Regions from separate parts of the Pararhizobium qamdonense genome, predicted to be linked through region 1. Evidence: predicted binding sites of a transcription regulator. Region 1 holds the regulator's gene; each other region holds the start of a gene.
The links. The regulator LexA, encoded in region 1, represses DNA repair genes until DNA is damaged. The targets are predictions, from matches to a motif close to TGTTCNNNNTGTGTTCNG.
Positions count from the first base shown of each region.

Region 2: PYR65_RS10310 (ATP-dependent helicase) is a predicted target of LexA. The motif match lies at 2,052-2,069, and genes of this name have one in related genera.
Region 3: PYR65_RS21120 (YifB family Mg chelatase-like AAA ATPase) is a predicted target of LexA. The motif match lies at 2,102-2,119, and genes of this name have one in related genera.
Region 4: dinB (DNA polymerase IV) is a predicted target of LexA. The motif match lies at 1,163-1,180, and genes of this name have one in related genera.

Region 1 covers NZ_CP119566.1:2,674,823-2,678,039, reverse strand. The annotation lists gene PYR65_RS12905 (hypothetical protein) at 1-554, opposite strand, end outside; tRNA gene PYR65_RS12900 (tRNA-Cys) at 807-880, opposite strand; gene lexA (transcriptional repressor LexA) at 1,132-1,845, opposite strand; gene PYR65_RS12890 (hypothetical protein) at 2,152-2,430, opposite strand; tRNA gene PYR65_RS12885 (tRNA-Asn) at 2,652-2,726, shown strand; gene panE (2-dehydropantoate 2-reductase) at 2,854-3,217, opposite strand, start outside.
Region 2 covers NZ_CP119566.1:2,153,535-2,156,751, reverse strand. The annotation lists gene PYR65_RS10325 (efflux RND transporter permease subunit) at 1-170, opposite strand, end outside; gene PYR65_RS10320 (efflux RND transporter periplasmic adaptor subunit) at 167-1,381, opposite strand; gene PYR65_RS10315 (carboxymuconolactone decarboxylase family protein) at 1,597-2,007, shown strand; gene PYR65_RS10310 (ATP-dependent helicase) at 2,111-3,217, shown strand, end outside.
Region 3 covers NZ_CP119566.1:4,319,434-4,322,650, forward strand. The annotation lists gene PYR65_RS21110 (GNAT family N-acetyltransferase) at 1-317, opposite strand, end outside; gene gshB (glutathione synthase) at 1,002-1,949, shown strand; gene PYR65_RS21120 (YifB family Mg chelatase-like AAA ATPase) at 2,214-3,217, shown strand, end outside.
Region 4 covers NZ_CP119567.1:857,891-861,107, forward strand. The annotation lists gene PYR65_RS25070 (S1C family serine protease) at 80-985, opposite strand; gene dinB (DNA polymerase IV) at 1,333-2,385, shown strand; gene PYR65_RS25080 (DUF1127 domain-containing protein) at 2,737-2,883, opposite strand; gene PYR65_RS25085 (Zn-dependent hydrolase) at 3,082-3,217, opposite strand, start outside.

The sequences.
Region 1 (3,217 bases):
TTCATGGGTGTTCTGAACTTCCGAGAAGACCTATTCCGTCGTGCCGGCCAATCGGTGTTTTGATAGTCTGCAAAGCCCCTACCCCACGTAGAGAAATCATAATCTCCGTGCGGGACAGTCCCGAACCAGAATGCGTGCTCGGAAGCCTCCTGCGCCCAAGTCAGGATGGTGGCCACATCAATCTCAAGTGCGCTACGCTTGCCACGGCGATGCATTTGGACAACGAGCGAGCGATCTCCCACCATAATCGGGTTATGTAAGAGACGGTTGCGGACTTCGATGCTGTCCTGCACAAGCGGTATACGTTGCAAGAGCTTTTCCCGCCATTCGTCAGCCACCGACGTTTCGGGAAGTTGTAGCAGAAGACTTAGAATTTGAAGGTCTCTGCCGATGCTGCTCTCATATAAAATAGCAAGACCCATTTCCGATGTGAGCGGTAGAATCCGAATAATCGCATCCTGAATGGAATGCTCGAGGTGAGCACTGGCCTGGGCAAAACGACCTAGTGCAGAAGCCAAAGCGGGATTGGTGTCAGTGGCTGAAAAAACTTTCATTCGCTGCCTCCGCCTGGCACTCGCGCTTTCGCATCATTCCTCATGAGCTTACGCTGAAGATGCACTCCGCAATACGTGTTGTACCCTTTATCCCCTTGAATCCCGATGACCTTCGATTCGCATGTTGCATGGAGGCGCGGTCATCAGATTGAAACCCTTGAAAATTACGGGAAGTGCCTTGCAACATGGAGCGACAAGAAAATAAAGGGTGCCGTTGTCGGCACCCTGTATCATATTGAAATATGGAAAATTTGGAGGCCTCGCCCGGAATTGAACCGGGGTGCAAGGATTTGCAGTCCTCTGCGTCACCACTCCGCCACGAGGCCTCGTCAGCTCAAATCATCGAACTGTGGCGGCGGTTTAGAATGATCCCAAACAAATCGCAAGAGGATATTTCTGAAAAACGTCCGTGTTAATTTGCCAACGGACGTTCCCGAGCCAGTCTTCCACAGTCTGAAGCTGCGCACGTCCCTGCCCCATATCCTGGATCAGACCGTTGCGCACCTGCCATTTATGATCGGGCAATGCCAGCCGTTGGGATTGCCGCGTTTCCATCAAAAAACGATCGACGATGCAATCAATGATACCGGCGGATCAATCCGACCAGTTTCCCCTGAATCTTGACCCGGTCCGGCCCGAAGATGCGCGTCTCATACGCAGGATTGGCGGCTTCCAGCGCAATCGAAGCGCCCTTCCGGCGAAACCGCTTCAGCGTCGCTTCCTCGTCATCGACAAGCGCAACGATGATCTCGCCTGGGCTGGCGCTATTGGTATTGCGGATGATGACCGTGTCGCCATCCAGAATGCCGGCCTCGATCATCGAATCGCCGCGCACTTCAAGCGCATAGTGCTCGCCGGCACCGACCATTTCGAGAGGCACGGAAATATCATGAGTGTTATTCTGGATCGCGGAGATCGGCACGCCGGCCGCGATCCTGCCCATGACGGGAATGGAGACGGTGTCACTATTGGCTGCGGTCTTGACGGGTGCCGGAGGCGGCGCCGGCTGTGCGCCCAGGCTTCCCTGGATGACGCTGGGCGAAAAGCCGCGCTTGGGCTGCAGGCTGGTGGAATAGGCTTCCGGCAGCTTGATCACCTCAAGCGCTCTTGCCCGGTTGGGCAGGCGCCGGATGAAGCCGCGCTCTTCAAGTGCTGTAATCAACCGGTGGATGCCGGATTTCGACGCAAGGTCCAGTGCATCCTTCATTTCGTCAAAGGACGGCGGTACCCCCGATTCCTTCATTCTTTCGTGAATGAACAGAAGCAGTTCCTGTTGCTTGCGGGTCAGCATGAACGATCACTCCAGAATCGAGAAACAAATCAAGAACGAACACTATCTGTTCCATATGTGTTCCGCAAGTGCTTAAAATTCATTGAACGATTTCAAGGATGGAAGGCGATTTCGCAGGCCGGCTGTGGTGTGTCATGAGGCCGACTCGGTAAAATTGCGATCACGCGCATGCGTTTCGCGGATTGAGCGATTTTTTTGCGCGTGAGGTGCGCAACTGCAAATAGGAGTTGCCTGTCAAAAACGGTGCACTGACCGACGGAGGTCTCTCGCATCAAGCCGGTGCGCTTTGATCGTCAGCGCCTCGTCCTAGTTGGACGGCTGCCATTTGCGCGCCCACCAGACCGAAAGCTTACGCCGCCGGCGCCGCACGAAGGCGAGATCGTGGGACAGCACCAGCAAACCTAGAGGCACCATCCAGAACCCAAGGATAGGAAGGAATCCCAAAATGCCGCCAAAGATCAGAGCGACGCCGATGGTGATGCGCAACAAACGCGATTGCGGCAGCCGCATCCGCCATGAGCCGATAATCAGTTCATGGGTCCGGGCATCGATGCCGAATTTTTTCGTTTTTTGCGAGCCTGCCATTCATTTCACCTGTCTCAGAGTCAATTGCGCGCCCATCATAGCGCAATCCATTAGCGTCAAGGGGTTGGCTTGCGCACCATCTGGAAAGCGGTGCTCCCTTCAGATGGGAAGTTCTCCACAGTCTGACAAGATTGTGCGTTTTTTTTGAAAAACCGCTTGGCAAATCGGAAAAGCATTTGTATTAGCAGCCTCACTTCTGCAGCACACACCGCCGCAGATGATCCCTGGTAGCTCAGCGGTAGAGCATTCGACTGTTAATCGACAGGTCGCCGGTTCGAATCCGGCCCGGGGAGCCAAATTCATAAAGCCTTCGCAGCGATGCGAAGGCTTTTCGATTCAAGGCCAATCAGAAAGAGGTTTTGCCGCGTGGCGTGTCGGTTCAGGTTGGTCGGCGTACGGACGCCTCCCTGTCAGCAGCTATCGTCATTCCGCAGCCAAGCCCGACTGGTAGATCGACAGGTTGGCGAAGGCAGCGCTCAGAAGCGGCGTCGCAATCTGCGCCTCGCGGGCGCGCCGCACGAGATCGCCGACGATCTGCTCGGCTTCGATCCGCTTTGCCTGCTTCAGGTCGCGGTACATGGACGATGTCTGCGTCGATCCCTGCCGCGTGAGCTGGTCCCTGGCCGCAGCCACAAACGCATCGCTTGGCGCGGTCCCAACTGCGCGAACGGTCGCGACGGCCTCGTCGAGCAGGCTTGCGGCAAACTCAGCACCTCCGGGTGCTGCGGCGATATCACCGACAGCCCCGCGCATCAGGCAATTGATCGCCCCAAGCGAAGCCAGAAGA
Region 2 (3,217 bases), 520 kb from region 1:
ACCACCGGCTGATCCACCTGCGGCAATTCGCGGATTTCAATGCCGTTCAGTGCCGCAAGACCTGCAACGATGATCAGCGTATTGACGACAAGCGCAAAGATCGGCCTGCGAATGAACAGCGCCGTAAAGCCTGCGGTGCCAGCCCCTTTGTGCCCGGAACCGCCGCTCATTTCGGCGCCTCCGCCTCGGAAACCTTCTGTTCCTGATTGTCTGATGCCGGCTTCTGCTGCAGCGGCTCTCCGGCGATGCGAACCGCACCGCCATCGCGCAGCCGCTGCACGCCCTCGATCACCAGGGCATCGCCCTTGGCGAGCTTTGCGTCGACCAGCACCTTGTCGGAATTGCGCTGGATGATTTTCACGGGAACCCGCTGCGACTTCTCATCCTGAACCCGCCAGACGAACGAGCCATCGGCGCTCCACTGGATCGCCAGCGGGTTGACCGTCGGATAGGTGTCTCCGGGGAAACGCACGGAAACGGAAAACGACATGCCGGCCCGCAGCGTATCGTCGGGATTGTCGATCCGCGCCCGCACCCGCAACGTCCGGCTCGCCTGATCCACGCGGTTGTCGATGGCGTCGATGACGCCGGACAGTTCAGAGGTCGGCATCGCGATTGCGGTTGCCGAAACAGGCTGGCCGACGGAAACCATGGTCGAAAACCGCTCCGGCACCCAGAAATCGACAAGGATCTGCGAGCGGTCATCCACCACGGCGATCGACGTCGAGGTCGTGACATAATCTCCCGGATGCGCCGTGATAATGCCGACGATGCCGCCGGAAGGCGCTGCGATATCGCGCCGCTTCAAATCCAGCTCCGCCGTCTGCAGCGCCAGTTGCGCAGCCTGCATGGCAAATTCGGCTTCACGCAGGATGGCCACCGAGACGGCGTTGCCGAGCTTGCGGTTGCGCTCGACCTTTTCGCCGGCGCTATCGACGGCGACCTTGGCCTGCGCGGCTGCGATCTTCTGCTCGTCGCTGTCGAGCGTGGCAATCACCTGCCCCTTTTCGATACGGTCGCCGGATTTGACCAGGATGTCGGAAAGATTGCCGGTCGCAAGCGGCGTGACGCTGACCGACAGGATGGCCTCGCCGCTGCCGATCGCATTCAGCCTGTCATTGACAACAGCGGTATCGGCCGGCTGCGTCACGACAAGCGGCGTGCCGCCAGCCTGATTGCCGCCGCCCTGGTTCTGGCCGCCCTGCACCCGTGCGCCTCCCTGTTTGGCCGCATCCACCGGTTTTGCGGCATAGGCCAGCACTGTCTCGGGCACGCCAACCTTGGCAAGGATTGCCGCTGCACCCGGCACGAAGCGAACCCAGACGCCAAGGCCGACCACAAGAATGACCAGGCAGATCAAAAGCTGCTTCCAAAGCCGCATGCAAAACTCCAATTAAATCAAGCGTGTTTTGGCCATTGAGGCACAAAAACCGCAGTATTTGCGGCAACTATTCATGTTTGCCGTATACAGGCAACGCTAAAATGCCATCATTACACAATTGTAACAAAAGCTCTTTTTGGGTTCCACGATCTTTATCTCAGCCACTCGACACAAGATGCGCCGCGCCTTAGCCTCGATGGCAACGGAGGCCCACCATGAGCACGACAGCAAAACATCCTGATCCGGAATCCGATCCCCGTGTCAAAGCCGTCTTCGACGACATCAGGGCCACACGCAAATCCGATTTCATCAACAATATGTGGCACTATCTCGCGTTTGACAGCGGCCTGCTCGAAAAGACCTGGGCCGAGGTCAAAACCGTGATGGCGACGCCGTCGGCGCTTGATCCGCTGGTCAAGGAAATGCTCTATATCGCCGTGTCCGTCACCAATGGCTGCGGCTACTGCGCCCATTCGCACACGGCGGCCGCAAAGGCCAAGGGCATGACGGCCGCTGAGCATGCCGATCTCCTGCGCGTCATCACCCTTGCGGCCAAGACCAACCAGCTGGCGACAGCCCTGCAGCTTCCCGTCGATCCCGTCTTCGATGCCGATCATCTCCCCTGATCGCGGCCAAAAAGCGGTTGTCTCCACAGAGAAGCTGGACATTTTGGAATAAAAGCAGAACGGAATTCTGGCCTTTCGGCTCCGAATCACTACATTGAGCCGCATGAGCAATGGTTTTGACGATATCCCTTTCTTTGACGAGGAGCCGGCGCCGCGCCCGCAGCGAGGCGTGAGCCCGCAGGCGGCACCGCCGGCACCCGCAAGCGGCATCGCAGCCCGCGCCATGCAAACGCGCGATCAGCATCGTGTTCCAGACTATCTCTCCGGCCTCAATCCCGAGCAGCGCGAAGCGGTGGAAGCACTCGACGGCCCGGTTCTGGTGCTGGCCGGCGCCGGAACCGGCAAGACCCGCGTTCTCACCACCCGCATCGCTCATATCCTTGCCTCCGGCCGCGCCTTCCCCTCGCAAATCCTCGCCGTCACCTTCACCAACAAGGCGGCCCGCGAGATGAAGGAGCGCGTCGGCGTTCTCGTCGGCGGCGCCGTCGAAGGCATGCCGTGGATGGGTACGTTCCATTCGATCGGCGTGAAGCTTTTGCGCCGCCATGCCGAACTGGTGGGCCTGAAATCCTCTTTCACCATCCTGGATACCGACGATGTCGTGCGCCTGATCAAGCAGCTGATCCAGGCCGACGGCATCGACGACAAGCGCTGGCCGGCCAAGCAATTTGCCCAGATGATCGACGGCTGGAAAAACAAGGGCCTTTCGCCCGCCGACATTCCCGAAGGCGACGCCCGCTCGTTTGCCAATGGCAAGGGCCGCGAACTCTACGCCGCCTATCAGGCCCGGCTGATGACGCTGAACGCCTGCGATTTCGGCGATCTGTTGTTGCATCCGATCCGCATGTTCCGCACCAACCCGGATGTGCTTCGCGAATATCACGACAAGTTCCGCTTCATCCTCGTTGACGAGTATCAGGATACCAACACCGCCCAATATATGTGGCTGAGGCTGCTTGCGCAGCGGCCGAAGGGCGTGCCGCAGAACGTCTGCTGCGTCGGCGACGACGACCAATCGATCTACGGCTGGCGCGGTGCCGAGGTCGATAATATCCTGCGCTTCGAGAAGGATTTTCCGGGCGCCAAGGTCATCAAGCTCGAGCGCAACTACCGCTCCACCGAGCATATTCTCGGCGCCTCCGGCCATCTCATCGCTCATAATGAAGGCCGCCTCGGCAAGACGCTGTTTACCGACCGCGTCGATCCCAAT
Region 3 (3,217 bases), 1.6 Mb from region 1:
AGGCAATGGCGCAGGATTGCGGTGCCAATTCCCCGGCCACGGAATTCATTTGCGAGATAAAATTCACCGAATTGAAAATGGGCAGAGCACCGTTGCAGAGAGATTGTGCCGATCGGTTTTTCCTGAAACTCGATTTTCGAGAATGGTTTCTCCAGCATGTTTTTGCTGTGAATGCCGCGCTGGAATTCCTCGTCCCAGCCCCAATGGTGTTTGATGTGCGGACCCATCGCCTGTGTTTTTACCTGAAACGAGAATTCGCACTCGTCCGGGCCAAGCAAAGGAAATCGAATATCTGGAGCGAGGTCAGGTAACTGCATGATGCATGGCTACCACGAAAAACCACGATAGGACGAGGTTAGCGCGTGACGGCCAAGTTTGCTCCCGCAGCACGGCCTCCCCTGGCACTCTCCCAAAAAAAAATTTCATCCCCCAAAATCCCCGCCCCCAAAACCCGTGCCATACTCACTCCCGTCCCATCACGGATACACCGGTTTGCGTTGCCGGCGAGGTGGGGCCGGTGCCCGGACGGTTTTGCGGAACGCGCGCAAAATCCCCGGGACTGCGTGAAAGGTGGTTCTCCTCCGGTTCGCCAATGAACCGGGCGTGCCGGGTTCGTCACGCCGTCTTATGACGGCCCAGGGCGAAACCCCGCCTTAGTGAAAAGCCTGGCGGATAAGCGGCCGGGCTGGGGCATTGGAGGCCTCTCCTTGAAAAAGAGTGGCGCAGAAGAACCTGAGAAGCGCGGCAAAAGACACCGAAACGGGGCACATCGCGTGTCACCTACACTTAACTACCTGAGGCACCCGATGTGCCCCGGCCGACCCTGCCGCGCCAAAAAGCGGCAGACATTGCAGATGAGACAAACCACGGGCGATAACCGCGCCGCGTGAACGCGAAGGCGCGCCTGATCGAAACCGCAGCAGAAATCTGTATGGCGTCCCTTATGCCATTTGCTATAGACAGAAACCTCAACGATGCCCACGATCAACAGGGAATGTCTTATGGCGAAAATCGTAAATGTCGCGATCCAGATGGATCATGTTTCAGGCATCAATATTGCTGGCGACAGCACGTTCGCGATGAGCCTCGAGGCGCAGGCGCGCGGCTATAAGCTCTTCCATTACACGCCAAACCAGCTGTCTTTGCGCGACGGCAAGGTGATCGCCACCGTCGAGCCGCTGACGCTGCGCGACGTCAAGGGCGACCACTACACGCTGGGAGAGGCCGAGCGCATCGACCTGTCGAGCATGGACGTAGTGCTTTTGCGCCAGGATCCGCCCTTCGACATGGCCTATATCACCTCGACGCATCTGCTGGAGCGCATCCACCCGAAAACGTTGGTGGTCAACGATCCCGCCTGGGTGCGCAATTCGCCGGAAAAGATCTTCGTCACCGAATTTCCCGACCTGATGCCGAAGACGCTGATCACCCGCGATCCCGCCGAAATTGCCAGCTTCCGCGCCGAAATGGGCGATATCATCCTAAAGCCGCTCTATGGCAATGGCGGCGCCGGCGTCTTCCATTCGACTCGCGACGACCGCAACATGTCGTCGCTGCTCGAAATGTTCGGCCAGATGTTCCGCGAACCCTTCATCGCCCAGGAATATCTGCCCGCCGTCCGCAAGGGCGACAAGCGCATCATCCTTGTCGATGGCGAGCCTGTCGGCGCGATCAACCGGGTGCCGGCCGAACACGACGCCCGCTCCAACATGCATGCCGGCGGCACGCCGATGCCGACGGATTTGACGGCGCGCGAAAAGGAAATCTGCGCCCGCATCGGACCGGCCTTGCGCGAGCGCGGCTTCCTGCTCGTCGGTATCGATGTGATCGGCGACGTGATGACCGAAATCAACGTCACCTCCCCCACCGGCATCCGCGAAGTCAAGAAATTCGGCGGCGCCGATATCGCAGCCCTGTTATGGGAAGCGATCGAGCGCAAGCGCAGTTGATGACAGCCCGAGCAAAGCTTTCCGCACGCCGGGGCGGCCAGCCATCCCGGCAGGCTGGCACAACCTGAATTTACCTCCATCCGTTCACGGTTGTTCTCCTTCGTTCCATTTTTACAACCTACCACAACTCTTCCGTTTGTGAAGAGTGAATCTGTTCGATAATTGTTCTTGTTTTATTCCTTTTTCCGTGTAAGTTTTGAAGCCACAACCGGTTGAGGTTGCATTGGCGGGTTGTCGGCCTGCCGCGCGGCAAGAGGGACAATCATGGTCGCACGTGTCAGTACGGTTGCATTTCAGGGCATAGAAGGCGTACCCGTCGATGTTCAGGTGATGGTCGCACCGGGAAAGATCGGCATGCAGATCGTTGGCCTTCCCGACAAGGCTGTCGCTGAGAGCCGCGAGCGGGTTCAGGCTGCGCTGCATGCCTCCGGCCTGTCGCTTCCCGCCAAGAAGGTGACCATCAATCTTGCCCCGGCCGATCTGCCCAAGGAGGGTTCGCATTTCGACCTGCCGATTGCGCTCGGCCTGATGGCGGCGCTCGGCGCTATTCCCGGCGATGCGCTGGATGGCTATGTGGTGATCGGCGAACTCAATCTCGACGGCACGATTGCAGCCGTTGCCGGGGCTCTCCCCGCCGCCATGGGCGCCAATGCCGTCGGCAAGGGCCTGATCTGCCCTTCAGAGAGCGGCGCGGAAGCGGCCTGGGCGGGATCAGAGATCGATATCCTGGCGCCGCGCAGCCTGATCGCACTTGCCAATCATTTTCGCGGCACGCAGGTTCTGTCGCGTCCCGAACCGGCGGTGCGCGCCAGTGCTGCCAATATGCCCGATCTCGCCGATATCAAGGGCCAGGAAAGCGCCAAGCGGGCTCTGGAAGTGGCGGCAGCGGGAAACCACAACCTGTTGATGGTCGGCCCGCCCGGCTCCGGCAAGTCGATGCTGGCGGCCCGCCTGCCCTCGATCCTGCCGCCCCTGTCGCCGCCCGAGCTGCTTGAGGTCTCGATGATCCACTCGATCGCCGGACAGTTGGCAGGCGGCAAGCTGTCGGACCGGCGGCCGTTCCGCACGCCGCATCACTCCGCCACCATGGCTGCGATGGTCGGCGGCGGCCTGCGGGCCAAGCCCGGCGAGGCGTCGCTCGCGCATCATGGCGTGCTGTTTTTGGACGAATTTCCCGAATTCACGCCGCAGGTGCTCGATGCGTTGCGCCAGCCGCTGGAGACAGCCGAGTGCATCATCGCGCGTGCCAATCACCGCGTTACCTATCC
Region 4 (3,217 bases), on a different replicon from region 1:
CCGCCACGACGAGAACTGGGGAGGGAACCGACGAGCTTCTCCCAGTTTCTTTTGCATCGCGCGCCGGTAGACGCTGATTTTACTGCAGCTGCGGTTTTTTCAGGAACTCGTCGCGATCCCCCGATCTGACACGAAGCCAGACTTCGCGGCCGTCGCGCAGGACGCGGACGGGGATTTCCGATCCGGCGCGGCCGCTCTTCCAGACCTTGCGGTAAAAGTCGGCAAGACTGGAAATTTCTCCGTCGCGGACCTCTGCGATAACGTCGCCTCCCCGCAACCCGGCCTGCGCGGCTGGACCATCCGCTGCAACACTCATGACGACCACGTCGCCATTGCTTTCGGCCGCGAAGGCGCCAAGCCAAGGGCGCGGTGGCTTGTTCACGCGTCCAAGCGTGAGCAGATCGTCGAGAATGGGTGGAAGCAGATTGATCGGGACGATCATGTTGATGTCGGAACTCTCTCCGTTCCGGCTCATGACCAGCTTGAGCGAGCCGATACCCAGAAGCTTGCCATCCTGCCCGACGATGGCAGCCCCACCCCAGGATGGATGGGCGGGAGAAACAAAGATCGCTTCATCCAGCAGATATTCCCAATATCCGGCAAACTCGCGTTTCGCGACGATCTTGGTCTCCACCAGCCGGCCAAAACCGTCGGCAAAGACGACGGGATCGCCAACCCTGGTTTTCGATGCGTCGCCGAGCGTCAGCGCCGGGCAGTCCAGGGGCCCCAGCGCCTGGATCAGGCCAAGCCCCGTTTCCTGGTCATAGGCAAGCGCATGACCGGGAATGACCGTGCCATCTGGCCGTGTCAGCCAAACCTCATCCGCCTCAGTGATCAAGTAGCCGATGGTGAGCACCAGGCCATCGTCGCGGATGACGACCCCACTGCCTTCGCGCACCGTGCCCAGCGAGCGGGCCGTGAAGGCATCGTCCGGGATGGATGTCCGAACGGCCACCATCGAGTGTTTGACTGAGTGTACATCCATGTTTCGGTCCCGCCGGATTTTTTTAATCTCTCCTAGAGGTAGGAAGACGTGTGGCACCCCGCAAGTCTCAGGTTACGCATCGCGACGACACAGTCCTCAGCCCTTGCCCCACACTCAGTGCCCCAAAGTTAGCGAGACGCGAAATATCTGACTTACAATCCCAGCCGCAGCGCTGTATGTTCCTCTTTTGTTCAAGGGCGCATTTGCCTTCATAGACCACGCGCAATCAAGCTGGACGCCTCGTGATGTATATGCCCGGCGATGATACTACAGCCATTCCAGATCCAATATCACGGGCTCAAACGCCGGATGAGCCAGTGCGTCAGCGCAAGATCATCCATGTCGACATGGATGCTTTCTATGCATCCGTCGAGCAGCGCGACAATCCGGAGCTGCGCGGCAAGCCGCTTGCCGTTGGCGGATCGGCGGCGCGCGGGGTCGTGGCTGCGGCCAGCTACGAGGCGAGAGTATTCGGCGTGCATTCGGCCATGCCGTCGGTCACTGCCAAACGAAAATGTCCAGACCTGATCTTCGTGCCGCCGCGCTTTGACGTTTACAAGGCGGTCTCCCAGCAGATCCGTGCGATCTTTGCCGAATACACGCCGCTGATCGAGCCGCTATCTCTGGACGAGGCCTATCTCGATGTGACGGAAAACCTGAAAGGCATGGCAATCGCCACCGAGATCGCCGCAGAAATCCGCGCGAGGATCGCTGAGGTGACCGGTCTCAACGCGTCCGCCGGGATTTCCTACAACAAGTTCCTCGCCAAGATGGCGAGCGATCTCAACAAGCCCAATGGGCAAGCCGTGATTACGCCAAAGAACGGCCCAGGCTTTGTCGAGGCTTTGCCAGTGAAGAAGTTTCATGGCGTTGGACCGGCAACCGCCGAGCGGATGCGCAAATACGGCATCGAAACCGGACTTGATCTGAAGCAGAAATCGCTGGCTTTCCTTCAGGAGCATTTCGGCAAGTCCGGTCCCTATTTCTACGGGATCGCGCGCGGTATCGATGAGCGCCTCGTCCGGCCCGACCAGATCCGCAAATCCGCCGGTGCGGAGGACACGTTCGTTGAGGATATCACCGATTTCGATCTGGCCCGGCTGGAGCTTAAGCCGCTTGCCGAAAAGGTCTGGCGCTATTGCGAGGCGCAGGGGATCAGCGGCAAGACTGTAACAGTGAAGATCAAATATTCCGATTTCACCCAGGCGACGCGCAGCCGCACGAAAGCGACGCCCGTTGCAAATGCCGCAGATATCCTCGACACCGCATCGGCACTTCTGGCCACGGTCTATCCGTTCAAACGCGCCATCCGACTGCTGGGCGTGACCCTGTCGTCGCTGACAAACGCTTCCGTTGGCGACGACGCAGAACAGCAGCCGCAATTCGATCTCGATTTATAGATGCTCAAATCCTCCAAAACGAAAAAGCCTGCCGCGGGAGGAGGTGCGGCAGGCTTTTCGAAAAGAACCGAACAGCGACTGGGAGGAGGAGTGCCGCTGTTCCTTCAGGCGCCCCTTGGGAGGAGGAGTGGGCCGCCTGAAATTCGAAGCTCTGCGGGAGGAGGTGCATTGCTTCGATGGAAATGATCATACGCTGATCGCGATGATTTCAAAGCGTTTATGCTGCAGTGCAGCTATGCAGGAAATGCACATCGGAAAATGCTGCGTTCCAGCGGGTCTCTGCCCCGTCAGCAAGGCCGAAACGCAAAACGCCCGCACAGGGCGGGCGCTTCATCATAACTCAAGGCTTGCTTAGAAAGCTACGGCTGCGCGGGCAACGCTGCGGATATCGTCGCGGGCAATACCCAGATCGTTCAGCTCGCGGTTGGTCATACGGCCGAGTTCGGATACGGTCTGACGATACTTGCGCCAGTTGTTCAAAGTGCGTGCTACGTTCATGATGATCCCCTTTCGTGAGGTTCTGTTGACGTCAGCAACCGCTATTGGTTCCGGCGTCGTTTGATGAAGAGAATATAGGCCGTTCTCTTTGATCAGAATATCGACAATGCATCACAGCACCTATGCACCGGCTGCAGCGCTCATGGCGCAGCTGCCCAACTTGCGGCCGCTATACCCCGGCGCGTGGCGGCATCAACGTTAGCCGGCGCTGGGGCTTATCACTTCCAGCGTCGATTGAAGCAGCATGCGAGCGCCGGCCACACAATGGTCCGGCTCCACATACTCAGCCTCATTGTGGCTAAGGCCATCCCTGCAGGGCACGAAGATCATCGCG